3 regions of the Pedococcus aerophilus genome follow, and region 3 is predicted to be linked to each of the others. Evidence: predicted binding sites of a transcription regulator. Region 3 holds the regulator's gene; each other region holds the start of a gene.
What was found. The regulator HrcA, encoded in region 3, represses chaperone genes, less so after heat shock. The targets are predictions, from matches to a motif close to TTNGCACTCGNNNNNNNCGAGTGCNAA.
Positions count from the first base shown of each region.

Region 1: the regulator HrcA is predicted to act here: its motif matches at 1,558-1,584, upstream of groES (co-chaperone GroES).
Region 2: the regulator HrcA is predicted to act here: its motif matches at 1,611-1,637, upstream of ABD286_RS12685 (Hsp20/alpha crystallin family protein).

Region 1 covers NZ_BAAARN010000002.1:28,678-33,061, reverse strand. Annotated here, with positions in the region: gene ABD286_RS11280 (THUMP-like domain-containing protein) at 1-505, opposite strand, end outside; gene ABD286_RS11275 (GNAT family N-acetyltransferase) at 575-1,378, opposite strand; gene groES (co-chaperone GroES) at 1,746-2,039, shown strand; gene groL (chaperonin GroEL) at 2,141-3,760, shown strand; gene ABD286_RS11260 (SigE family RNA polymerase sigma factor) at 3,976-4,384, shown strand, end outside.
Region 2 covers NZ_BAAARN010000003.1:138,972-143,355, forward strand. Annotated here, with positions in the region: gene ABD286_RS12675 (sensor histidine kinase) at 1-1,287, shown strand, start outside; gene ABD286_RS12680 (MerR family transcriptional regulator) at 1,261-1,575, opposite strand; gene ABD286_RS12685 (Hsp20/alpha crystallin family protein) at 1,722-2,153, shown strand; gene ABD286_RS12690 (YibE/F family protein) at 2,640-3,833, shown strand; gene ABD286_RS12695 (GNAT family N-acetyltransferase) at 3,820-4,221, opposite strand; gene ABD286_RS12700 (hypothetical protein) at 4,279-4,384, opposite strand, start outside.
Region 3 covers NZ_BAAARN010000004.1:268,961-273,344, reverse strand. Annotated here, with positions in the region: gene ABD286_RS15845 (16S rRNA (uracil(1498)-N(3))-methyltransferase) at 1-425, opposite strand, end outside; gene dnaJ (molecular chaperone DnaJ) at 477-1,601, opposite strand; gene hrcA (heat-inducible transcriptional repressor HrcA) at 1,685-2,716, opposite strand; gene ABD286_RS15830 (DUF3097 domain-containing protein) at 2,882-3,757, shown strand; gene ABD286_RS15825 (DUF4870 domain-containing protein) at 3,871-4,293, shown strand; gene hemW (radical SAM family heme chaperone HemW) at 4,301-4,384, opposite strand, start outside.

The DNA.
Region 1 (4,384 bases), on a different contig from region 3:
ACGCTCCGACGCCTCGTGCACCCTCGCCGGCCGGCGGGGTGAACTCCTCCGCCAGCCCTTGTTCGGCGGTGGAGTCGGGCCAGTGGCGCAGGTTCACGGCGGCGATGGCTGCGGTGACCTCGTCGGCGTCGATGGCGCGGACGCGCAGGTCGAGGCCGGCCACGGCCATCGCGTCCGCCCCGATCCCGCAGCCGAGGTCGTGGACCGTGTGGATGCCTGCCGCGCGGAACCGTTGCGCGTGCTGCGCCGCGACGGACAGGCGGGTGGCCTGCTCGAGCCCGTCGGAGGTGAACACCATGCCGCGAGCGAACTGGCCGAACTTCCCCGTCGCCTTCTCGCGCAGCCGGGCCTGGTTGAGGGCCGCCGCCACGAGGTCCGGCTCGAACCCTGCGCCGCGCAGCCGCTGCTGCAGCGCGAGAGCCCCCGACTCGTCGTACGGGGGCAGTGACTGGAGGAGTCCCCACCCCTCACCGGTCGTGAGCCGGCGCAGCAGGGGGAGGTCCATGGCGAGCATTCTGGCGTATACCGCGTGGTCGCGGGTGCGCGGACGCGGAGGTTGCGCGCGGTTGCGGCGTCAGGCGTCCCTGCGCCACTCGTAGGGGGTCGTGGTGGTGACCTTCACGAGCCCGGACTGCTCGAGGATCGGCCGGGAGAACTCCGTGGAGTCGCTGTTGAGGTACCGCTTGCCGAGGGAGATCGCGGACCGCGCACGGGCGGAGGTCAGGGCCCGGTAGATCCCTTTGCCCCGCCACTCCGGTCTTGTCGCACCGCCCCAGATGCCGGCGAACTCGGTGCCCTCGACGGGTTCGAGCCGGCCGGCGCTGACGATCTGGTCGCCGACCTCGGCGACCCACATCTCCATGTCGTCCCGGGTCCTCAGCCGGTGCAGCACCTGGGCGAGGATCTCCTCGGCGAACTCGGGGGTGTCACCGAACACCTCGGCCTGCATGGCGCACATGGCGCGGACGTCGTCCTCGTCGGTGACCTGACGGACGACGAGTTCGCCGGCCACGTCGGGGGAGACCGCGACGTCCACCGCGAGCAGGACGGCCTCGCCGACCATCACCGACTCGGGCTCGTCCGGCGTGAAGCCGTGGGCGAGGAGCGTCTCGTGGAGCCCCGGGGCGTGGTCGTGGCCGCGGGTCTTCCACTCGACACAGACGATCGACGGGTCGGACCGGTAGTGCGCGAGGGCGCCGTCGACGAGCGCCTCGACCGACTCGGGCGTCGCAGGTCGACCGTCCTGCGCGAGCGTCGAGTAGGTGATGAAGCCGCGGCCACGCAGGAAGGTCGCGAGGCGCAGCGGACCGAGCCGCTCGACGTGGACGGCCGACGGCGTCTCGGCCTCGTCGCGGAGCTGCTCGTCGTAGGCGCGCAGGAGGGCCGCAGGATCACTTCGGGAGGCGCTGTGGGAGTCGCTTTGGGAGTCGCTGCGAGAGTCGTCTCGGGGGTCGGTCACGGCCCGAACCTTCCGGGTGCCGGCCTCCACCGCAACCGGGTTTCCGGCGACTGTGGCCGCCGGGCCGGATCAGCCCTCGGCGAACGGACGGAGAACGTCTGGCACTCGAGTTGACCGAGTGCTAACCACGAGCCTAGATTTGCGTTGGCACTCAGGTTCGTCGAGTGCCAGCCAGCCAGTCGGTCGATCCCCGCGACGGCGACCGCCCGGCAGCACTCGCACCACCTGCAGCACCAGCACCATCCACCTGTCCACTTTCGACATTCCCGAAGGGGAGGTCACCATCGTGTCGGTTTCCATCAAGCCGCTCGAAGACCGCATCGTCGTCAAGTCCGTCGAGGCCGAGCAGACCACTGCGTCCGGTCTCGTCATCCCGGACACCGCGAAGGAGAAGCCCCAGGAGGGCGAGGTCCTCGCGATCGGTCCCGGCCGGATCGACGACAACGGCAACCGCGTCCCGCTCGACGTCACCGTCGGCGACCGGGTCATCTACAGCAAGTACGGCGGCACCGAGATCAAGCACGGCGGCCAGGAGTACCTCATCCTGTCCGCGCGCGACATCCTCGCCATCGTCGGCTGAGCATCCGCACCGCGTGAGTGACATGCCCTGTATGCCGACTGGTCGGCATACAGGGCATGTTGCCTTCGTTCCCCGTTTTTCGCTGCTAAAGAAGGACTTTCATGGCTAAGACGCTGGAGTTCAACGACTCCGCTCGCAAGTCGCTCGAGCGCGGAGTCGACGCGCTCGCGAACGCAGTCAAGGTGACGCTCGGCCCGAAGGGCCGCAACGTCGTCATCGACAAGAAGTGGGGCGCCCCCACGATCACCAACGACGGTGTGACCATCGCGCGTGAGGTCGAGCTCGAGGACCCGTACGAGAACCTCGGGGCCCAGCTCGCCAAGGAGGTCGCCACCAAGACCAACGACGTCGCAGGTGACGGCACCACCACCGCCACCGTGCTCGCCCAGGCCATGGTCAAGGAGGGCCTGCGCAACGTTGCCGCGGGTGCCGCCCCGTCCGGCCTGAAGCGCGGCATCGACAAGGCCGTCGAGGCCGTGTCGGCTCGCCTGCTCGAGACCGCCCGCGAGATCGAGGGCAAGGACGAGATCGCCCAGGTCGCTGCGCTGTCCGCGCAGGACCAGGTCATCGGCTCCACCATCGCCGACGCGTTCGACAAGGTCGGCAAGGACGGCGTCATCACCGTCGAGGAGTCCTCGACCGCGACGACCGAGCTCGAGTTCACCGAGGGCATGCAGTTCGACAAGGGCTACATCTCCCCGTACTTCGTCTCCGACGCCGAGCGCATGGAGGCCGTGGTCGAGGACGCCTACATCCTCATCAACCAGGGCAAGATCTCGGCCATCTCCGACGTCCTCCCGGTGCTGGAGAAGGTCGTCAAGTCCGGCAAGCCCCTGCTGATCATCGCCGAGGACATCGACGGCGAGGCGCTGTCGACTCTGGTGGTCAACAAGATCCGCGGCACGTTCAACGTCGTGGCCGTCAAGGCTCCCGGCTTCGGCGACCGCCGCAAGGCCATGCTCCAAGACATCGCCGTCCTCACCGGCGGCCAGGTCATCTCCGAGGAGGTCGGGCTCAAGCTCGATCAGGCCGACCTCGACGTGCTGGGCCAGGCCCGCCGCGTCGTCGTCACCAAGGACAACACGACGATCATCGACGGTGGCGGCGACAAGTCCGACGTCGACGGCCGGGTCAACCAGATCAAGGCCGAGATCGAGCGCACCGACTCCGACTGGGACCGCGAGAAGCTCCAGGAGCGCCTCGCCAAGCTCGCCGGTGGCGTCTGCGTCATCAAGGTGGGTGCCCACACCGAGGTGGAGCTCAAGGAGAAGAAGCACCGCATCGAGGACGCCATCTCGGCGACCCGCGCGGCCATCGAGGAGGGCATCGTCGCCGGTGGCGGCTCCGCCCTCGTCCACGCCTCCTCCGCCATCGACGACCTCGGCCTCGAGGGCGACGAGGCGACCGGTTCGCTCATCGTCAAGAAGGCGTCGGCCGAGCCGCTGCGTTGGATCGCCGAGAACGCCGGCCTCGAGGGCTACGTCGCCGTCTCCAAGGTCTCCGAGCTCGAGCCCGGCAACGGCCTCAACGCGGCGACCGGCGAGTACGTGAACCTGATCAAGGCCGGCGTCATCGACCCGGTCAAGGTCACCCGCTCCGCCCTGCGCAACGCCGCCTCGATCGCGTCGATGGTCCTCACCACCGACACGCTCGTCGTGGAGAAGAAGGAAGAGGAGCCCGAGGCCGCCGGTGGCGGTCACGGACACGGCCACGGTCACTGACCGGGCGCAGCAGGTCGTGCAGGACTGACCGGGCGCAGCAGGTCGTCCAGGACTGACCTGAGCCGGTGACGCGCGGGGGACCCCGCGCCATACCTCGAGGGCCCGTCCCCACCACGGTGGGGGCGGGCCCTCCTGCATGCCCGGAAGCCTGCGGGTATGGCGCACGGTCGCCCTCGGTGCGACGCTGTGGTGGGGGAGTGCACAGCGAGGTGGCCGTGGCAGAGCACGTCGTGGACCGGCCGGGGTTCGACGAGTACGTCGTGGCCCGCGGTGGCGACCTGCTGCGCACCGCGTGGCTGCTCGTGGGCGAGGAGCAGGCGTCCTACCGGCTCGTCCGCACGGCGCTCGCCCGGGCGTGGCCGCAGTGGTCGCACCTGGCCGAGCACGGGGCGGGCTCCTACGACACCGACCTTCGACGGTTCCTCGTCCAGGCCCACCTGCGGCGACACCACCATGGTGCAGGCCCCGACGTCGGTGGTCGGAAATCGTCTGCGCCACAACGTGATCCGCTCACTGACAACGAGAAGGACCCGCACCTCCACGCTCTGGGGCCGCTCGACGCCCTCTCTCGGGTGGAGCGGACGATCCTGGTGCTCGTCCTCTTCGACGGACTCGGGGTGGGCC
Region 2 (4,384 bases), on a different contig from region 3:
TCCGGCCTGATCCTGCTCCCGCTGGCGGTGATGGCGACCCAACAGCGGATGTCGGCGGCCAACGCCGCCCGCGAGCGGGAGACCCGCGAACGACTCGTGGCGCAGGCGACCGGCACGGCCGTGATCACGACCGACCTCGAGGGGCGGGTGACCCTGTTCAACCCGGGCGCGGAGACGATGCTGGGCCGTCCCGCAGCGGACGTGCTGGGGAGCCTGCTGGACACCCTGTTGTCCCCCGAGGAGCTGGACCGCCACGCCTCCGACCTGCGCGCCCTCCCCTCCTTCGCGGCGATCTGCCGCGCGTCGCTCGAGTCCGGCGACACCGACCGCCTGTGGGGGTTCCGCCGGGGTGACGGCGAGGTGAGGTCGATGCGGATGACGTTGAGCGCCATACCGGACGACGATGGTGGGGTGCTGGGATTCCTCGCGACGGCGGAGGACGTCACCGAGCGGGAGGCTGCGCACGACGCACTCGTCCTGACCCTGCAGCACGAACGCGACGCGGCCGAGCGGCTCCGGGAGACCGACCGGGTCAAGGCCGACTTCCTCGCCACCGTCAGCCACGAGCTGCGGACCCCCATCACCAACATCATCGGCTACTCCGAGGTGCTCGAGGACGGCGGTGCCGGTGAGCTGACCCAGCGCCAGCTCGACGTCCTGGGTCGCGTCGACCGCAACAGCCGACGCCTGCTGCTGCTGGTCGAGGACCTCTTGACCCTGTCGCAGATCGAGGCGTCCGAGCTCGACATCAAGCTCCGCCCGACCGACCTGCGGAGCACGGTCGAGGGCGCCCTCGCGCTGCTGGCACCGGTCCTCGCCACGCGGTCCCTCGAGGTCTCGACGAGCGTGCCCGAGGAAGCCCTCGTCGGACAGGTCGACCCGGACCAGCTCCAGCGCGCGCTGCTCAACCTGTTGACCAACGCGGTGAAGTTCACGCCCGACGGCGGCACCATCGAGGTCCGGCTGTCCCACCGTCCGCCGGGGAACGAGATCGTCGTGAGCGACACCGGGATGGGGATCCCCGAGGCGGAGCAGGGACAGCTCTTCCGGCGGTTCTTCCGCAGCTCGACGGCCACGGAGCAGGCGATCCAGGGCGCGGGCCTCGGACTCAGCATCGTCCACGCGATCATCACCCAGCACCAGGGCCGCATCGAGGTGACCTCGGCCGAGGGCGAGGGGACGACCTTCACCGTGGTGCTGCCCGTCACGGCACCCGAGCGCCCAGACCACCCGAAGTCACCCGAACCCTCTGCTGAGCCGTCAGCCCGGAGCGCGTCCCCGGCGTGACCCCGGGCTGTCGTTCTCGGCCCGCAGTCGCGCGTTCTCGTCCTGCAGGTCCAACAGCATGGCGATGCCGACCAGGTTGACCCCTGCGTCGAGCAGGTCGTTGATGCGACGCAGGCGCTCCACGTCGTTCGCGCTGTAACGACGAGTGCCTCCAGCCGTCCGCGCCGGCTCGACGAGTCCCCGGGCCTCGTACAACCGCAGGCTCTGGGCTCCCGCGCCCACCAGTTCGGCGGCGACCGAGATGCCGTAGACCCCACGGTCCCCATCGGGACCCGGCAGACCGGTCATCAAGCACCCCTTCTCGAAAATCATGCGCATCAGATCTTGCGCCAGCATGACACCAGTGCTACAAGAAACCTATAGCGCTGACCATAGATCTGACCGCGATCCGTGGCCCACGAGGAGCATCACCAGACACGACGGAGGTGACCACGATGCTGATGCGCACCGACCCTTTCCGTGACCTCGACCGACTGACCCAACAGGTCTTCGGCACCGACGGCACGCTCGCCCGCCCCTCGGTCATGCCGATGGACGCCTGGCGCGACGGAGACCTGTTCCAGGTCGAGTTCGACCTCCCGGGCGTGAGCCCGGACTCGATCGACCTCGACGTCGAACGCAACGTGGTGACCGTGAGGGCCGAACGACCGCCACGGGCCAGCGACGCCGAGCTCATCGCTGCCGAACGGCCACGAGGAGTGTTCAGTCGGCAGCTCGTCCTGGGCGACAACCTGGACACCGAACGGATCCAGGCCAGCTACGACACCGGCGTGCTCACCCTGAGGATCCCCGTGGCCGAACAGGCCAAGCCGCGCAAGATCTCGATCGCCAGCAGCGGCGCGGACCGGCACGCGATCAGCTCGTGACCGGGGGTCGGTCATGCTCGTCGACCCGACACCTCAGGGCCTGACTCCGGTCGCCGACCGGGATGCCTTCGTCGACCTGGTCTGCTCCGACCCGGAGTGGTTGAGGGCTGAGTTCGACGCCATCGTCGCCGGGCAGTGGGAGGACTCCCCTCCCTCCGGGACGGAGCCGACGGTCCCGACGCACGAGCACCATCCGCCGATCCCGCTGTTCGCAGACGGACTGGCGACGCCACCGAGCCGGCCGCAGCGCCTCGACCACCACGGGTGGGTTCGCCAGCGCTCACCTCCGCGAGCGCGCGGGACCCCTCCCACACCTCCGGGCGGCGCTCGAGGCTCCCCGCACGTCCGGGCCGGCGGGTCCTGACACCGATCGATCACGGTCGACCAGCCCGCAGCCGTGACCACGGTCCCCGACCACCTGCGGCACCATGGTCACGGCAGCGAGGGTCCGTCCTCGCTCGATCCGTCCAGGACGTGAGGAGTCAGGTGGCCGGCAGGCACGCGCACCCGTCGTCGGGCAGCACGCCCACCTCGCCGAAGGTGCTGGCGGCGATGGCCGCCGTATTGTGCGCCGTCGGGCTAGCCATGGTGGCGCTGTGGCCCGACGGCAGCACCGCGTCCGGGAGGCCGGGAGCGCAACAGGTCAACGGCGTCGTCGACGACGTGGAGCGACAGTCCTGCCCGGCGTCCGCCGAGCCCCAACCCGGATCCCCTTCCGCGGGCGCTCCGGGGTCAACGGCCTGCGGCACGGCGCAGGTGCGGCTCACCTCCGGCCCGCAGTCGGGGAACACCTTCACCGTCCCGCTCCCCTCGGGCGTTGGCGCGCCCCAGGTGTCGGCGGGTGACGAGATCACGCTGGCATACTCCCCCGAGAGCAGTCCTGCCTCCCGCTACGCCATCCTCGACCACCAGCGCGGCACGCAGCTGTGGGTCCTGCTCGCGGCCTTCGCCCTGTCGGTGGTCGCCTTCGGCCGGTGGCGCGGCGTCAGTGCGCTCCTCGGTCTCGGGGTGACGTTCACCGTCATCATGGGCTTCGTCATCCCCGCCGTCCTCGGCGGCAGACCCCCTCTCGCGGTGGCGGTGGTCGGCTGCTCGGCCATCGTGCTCGTCGTGCTCTACCTGACCCACGGCCTCGGGCGCACCACCACCGTCGCTCTCGCCGGGACGTTGGCGAGCCTGCTCCTCACGGGCCTGCTCGCCGCGGTGTCGGTGAGCGTCATGAGGTTGTCCGGCGCCGGTGACGAGAGCTCGTTCATCCTCGGCCAGTCACAGGGCATCGACCTGCGGGGCCTGCTCCTCGCCGGGATCCTCATCGGCTCCCTCGGCGTCCTCGACGACGTCACCGTCACCCAGGCGGTCACCGTCGACGAGCTCGCCCGCGCCAACCCCGAGTTCAGTGCGCGTGAGCTGTATGCAGCCGCGACGCGCGTCGGGCGCGCCCACATCGCCTCCGTCATCAACACCATCGTCCTCGCGTATGCGGGCGCGTCGCTGCCGCTGCTCGTCCTGATCGTGGCGCTGGACGACCCGGTCCGGGACATCCTCACCGACCAGCTCGTCGCCACCGAGCTGGTCCGCAGTGCGGTCGGGACGATGGGCCTGATCGCCGCTGTCCCCCTCACCACGGCCGCAGCGGCATTCCTCGCGCGCAGGCCGCGCAGCGGCGTCAGCCCGGCCTGACGAGGTCGGCCACCTCAGGGCCTGCGGTGAAACCTGCTGCCACGTAGGTGGCCACGGCGGCGGCGTTCGAGGACTCGGCCGCGACGACGGCGCTCGAGGCTCCCATCGCGCGCAGGCTGGCGGCCGCGGCCGCACAGGCGGCGACGCCATACCCTCGACCCCGGTGGTCCCGGTGCACGCCGAGAGGTTCGACCAGACCGGGCCGTCTCGGGCCCGCCGACCACACCCCGACCACGGCGACACGGCGACCGGCGGGCTCGGCGACAGCGAGCATTCGTCCGCTCTCTGCGAAGGGTCCCGACATCATCGCCTCCCACCAAGCGACACGCTTGGCCCTCTCCTTCTCGCTGAGAGGGGTGCCGCGGAACGCCGAGTGGTGCACCTCCATCCAGGCTCCTGCTCGCTCAGGGCCGACCTCCTCGACCTCCAGGTCGGTCCAGTTCGTTCAGCTGGACTCAGAGAGGTTGCGGCACAACGGGGTCCACGGTTCGTCGGGAACCCATCCCTCGCCTCGCAACGCCTGCTGCAGAGCCACCGCTCCCCGGGACTCG
Region 3 (4,384 bases):
GCCGCTGCGACGACGGCCGACTCCCACTTGCGGCGGGCCTTGTCGCCGCGGTCGCCGCGCCACTGGACGATGCAGCGCGAGGCCTGCCACGGGACGACCTCGTCCACCCCGAACTCGGTCGCCGCCTCGACGGCCTGGTCGTCACGGTCCCCCTTGGCGAGCGCCTGGACGAGAACGAACCTAGGGCTCGGCTCGTCCTCGGCAGACAGGTCGGCCACGACGAGCTCGAGCTCGGCCTTCCCCGCCCCGACCACGTCGCACGTCGCGCGCCGCCCGGCACCATCGGCGAGCAGGACCTGCTCACCCGGCGCGATCCGTCGGACGGTGGCCGCATGGCGCCCCTCGGGGCCGTCGAGCACGACCCGGTCGCCGACCCCGACCCCCGCGAGCAGGGTGGGGTCCACCAGGAACAGCGGGAGCGTCATGCGGGCAGCCTAGAGATCGGGACCGGGGGCGGGAGCCGCGGGCTCGAGCTCCTACTTGGCCTTGAAGGCGTCGCGGAGCTTGCCGAACAGACCCGGGTGAGCGGGCGTCATACGGCCCTCGGGGCGCTCCTCGCCACGCAGCGCGGCGAGCTGGCGCAGGAGCTCCTCCTGCTGCTCGTCGAGCTTGGTCGGCGTGAGGATCGTCGCGTGGACGATGAGGTCGCCACGGCCACCACCGCGCAGGTGGGTGACGCCGAGGCCGCGCACGGTCATCACGTCACCGGACTGCGTGCCCGGCTTGATCTCGAGCTCGTTGACGCCGTCGAAGGTGTCGAGCTTGAGGGTGGTGCCGAGGGCTCCGGCGGTCATCGGCAGCTCGACCGTGCAGTGCAGGTCGTCGCCGCGGCGCTGGAACGTCTGGTGCGGGCGGACCGCCACCTCGACGTAGAGGTCGCCGGCGGGACCGCCGCCCTGGCCGACCTCACCCTCGCCGGTGAGCTGGATCCGCGTGCCGGTGTCGACGCCGGCCGGAACCTTGATCTTCAGGTTGCGGCGGGTGCGGACCCGCCCGTCGCCGGAGCACTCGAAGCAGGGGCTGACGAGGACCTCGCCGTAGCCCTGGCAGGTCATGCACGGGCGGGTCGTCATGACCTGGCCGAGGAAGGACCGCTGCACCTGCTGGATCTCACCGCGACCCGCGCAGACGTCGCAGGTGCGGCGGGACGTGCCGGGCTGGGCGCCGTCACCGTGGCAGGTCGAGCACACGACCGCGGTCTCGACGGTGAGCTCCTGCTCACCACCGAACACGGCGTCGGCGAGGTCGAGGTCGAGCCGGATCAGGGCGTCCTGGCCGCGGCGCTGGCGCGAGCGCGGTCCGCGCTGGGCCTGGCCGGCGCCGGCACCGAAGAACGCGTCCATGATGTCGCTGAAGGAGAAGCCCTGGCCGAACCCGGCCGCACCGGCGGCATACGGGTCGGCGCCCTGGTCGTAGGAGCGCTTCTTGTCGGCGTCCGAGAGGACGTCGTAGGCCTGGGAGACCTTCTTGAACTGCTCCTCGGCCTCGGGGCTGGGGTTGACGTCCGGGTGCAGCTTGCGCGCCATCTTGCGGTACGCCCGCTTGATGTCCTCCGGCGACGCGTCCTTGGAGACGCCCAGGTCCTGGTAGTAGTCGTTCAACGAGTGTCCTTGTCAGTGGTGCGTGGTGCGTGGTCGTGGTGCGGTGGCGGCAGGCCCTCGGAGCAGGTCCTCGGGCCGGGCCCTCACTGCGCCAGGATGCGGGAGACGTACGTGGCGACTGCCCGCACCGACGCCATCGTCGTGGGGTAGTCCATGCGGGTGGGGCCGAGGACGCCGAGCCCGGCCACGAGGTCGGAGCCGGTGCCGTACTCGGTCGCGACGACCGAGGTGGACTGGAGCCCCGCGAACGGGTTCTCGTGCCCGATGCGGACCGAGACGAGGTCGCTGTTCTCGCGGGCGGTCCCGAGCAGCTTGAGGAGCACGACGTGCTGCTCGAGCGCCTCGAGGACGGGTCCGATGCTGAGCGGGAAGTCGGTGCCGACCCGGGCGAGGTTGGAGGTGCCAGCCAGCACGACCCGCTCCTCGCGCTCCTCGACCAGGGCGTCCTCGAGGGAGCGGACGACGGCACGCACGAGGTCGCGGTCGGCCGGCTCGAACTCGTCGGGCAGCGACGCGAGCGACGCGGCGGCGTCGACGAGGCGCTGGCCCACCGCACTGGCGTTGATCTTGGCGCGGACCAGGCCGAGGGTGGCCTCGCCCTCGGTCGTCGACAGGTCGTGGGTCGTCTCGATGACCCGCTGCTCGACCCGGCCGGTGTTGACGATGAGCACGACCATGAGGCGGGTCGCGCCCATCGGGACGAACTCGATGTGCCGCACGGAGGACCGCGTCAGCGACGGGTACTGCATCACCGCGACCTGGCGGGTCAGCGAGGACAGCAGCCGCACGGTGCGCGCGACGACGTCGTCGAGGTCGACGGCGCCCTCGAGGAACTGCGCGATCGCCGAGCGCTCGGCGGCAGACATCGGCTTGACCGAGCTCAGCCGGTCGACGAACAACCGGTAGCCCGCGTCGGTGGGGACCCGTCCCGCGCTCGTGTGGGGGGCGGCGATCAGCCCCTCCTCCTCGAGCGCAGCCATGTCGTTGCGGACGGTGGCAGCCGAGACCCCGAGGTGGTGGCGCTCGAGGAGCGCCTTGGACCCCACGGGCTCGGAGGTCTCGACGTAGTCCTGCACGATCGCGCGCAGCACGGCGAGACGACGTTCCTCGCTCATCGGACACCTCCCTGCGGTCGGTCTGGTTGGGTGAGCGCTCAGCGGGCCGGACCACGCTGGCACTCATGCTCAGCGAGTGCCAAGTCTACGGTGTTCCCGACCGCGGCACCGCACCGGCGGCGCGTCCTCGCGGACGGCGGCGACCACGCGGCATACCCTGCGTCGGTGTCCGACCGCTATGGCTCCGATGTCCTCTCCGGCGACTGGAAGGTCCCCCCGCGGGGACGCTCCCGCGAGGTGGAGGCCGAGACCGGTCTGGTCGTCGAGGACGTCGACACCGGCTGGTGCGGCGCCGTCGTGCGCGTCGAGAAGGCCGGCGGCATGCGCGTGGTGCACCTCGAGGACCGGCGCGGGCGCACCAAGGGTTTCCCTATGGGGCCCGGGTTCCTGCTCGACGGGGCTCCCGTGATCCTCACCCCGCCGACTGCCGCGGCCCGGGCGCAGCTCGCCGAGGCCAGGGCCGCGACCTCACGGACCGCGTCCGGATCGCGCGCCGTCGAGGGTGCCAAGGCCCGGGTGGCCAGTGGTTCGCGCATCTTCGTGGAGGGGCGGCACGACGCAGAGCTCGTCGAGAAGGTGTGGGGCGACGACCTGCGCATCGAAGGAGTCGTCGTGGAGATGCTCGACGGAGTCGACGACCTCGCCGGCGCCATCCGCGACTTCCGTCCCGGTCCGGGACAGCGGATGGGGGTCCTCGTCGACCACCTGCTCCCCGGCACCAAGGAGGACAAGGTCGTGCAGGCCTGCCGCAAGGGCCCGTATGCCGCGCACGTCAAGATCCTCGGCCACCCGTACGTCGACGTCTGGCAGTCGGTCCGCCCCGAGCGGCTCGGCCTGCGGCAGTGGCCGGTGATCCCGCGCGGGCAGTCGTGGAAGCACGGCATCTGCCACCACCTCGGGTGGCAGGCCGACAGCCAGGCCGACATCGCCCGCGCCTGGAAGCAGATCCTCGGGACGGTGCGGTCCTACGCCGACCTCGAGCCGACGCTGCTCGCCAGCGTCGAGGAGCTCATCGACTTCGTGACCGAGCCGGGGCACTGACGTCGGGGTCGTCCCTGACCTGCCCCTGACCCGCCCCTCGCCAGACCCCGAAAGTCCTGTCCGCGCGGCCGACCATGCGTTTGACTGGTGGCACACCACCACGGAGGAGCACCATGACCGAGCAGCCCCAGTACCAGCCCCCCACCGACCAGCCCACCTCACCGGCCTACGGCGCGCCCGCCGCCCCGATGACGCCGGAGCAGGAGAGGAACTGGGCGACGTTGTCCCACGTGGTCCCGCTCGTCGCGATGGTCCTGAGCGCCGGCACCCTGGGCTTCGTCGGCTCGCTGGTCATCTACCTGATGTACAAGGACCGCGGCCCGTTCGTGCGCCAGCACGCCGCCAACTCGCTGAACATCCAGATCATCACGGGCATCGTGCTGCTCATCTCGTTCCCGCTGATGATCGTGCTCGTGGGCTTCTTCACCTACGGGCTGGCGCTGCTGTTCGCCTTCGTCATCCACATCATCGCGGCCGTCGCCGCGAACAAGGGCGACTGGTACTCCCCGCCCTTCACGCCCAGCTTCGTGAAGTGACCGTGGGCTAACGCAGTCCGAGCAACCGCCGCACCACGGTGTCGGCCAACAGGCGGCCCCGCCTCGTCAGCACCACCCGCTGACGGCGCAG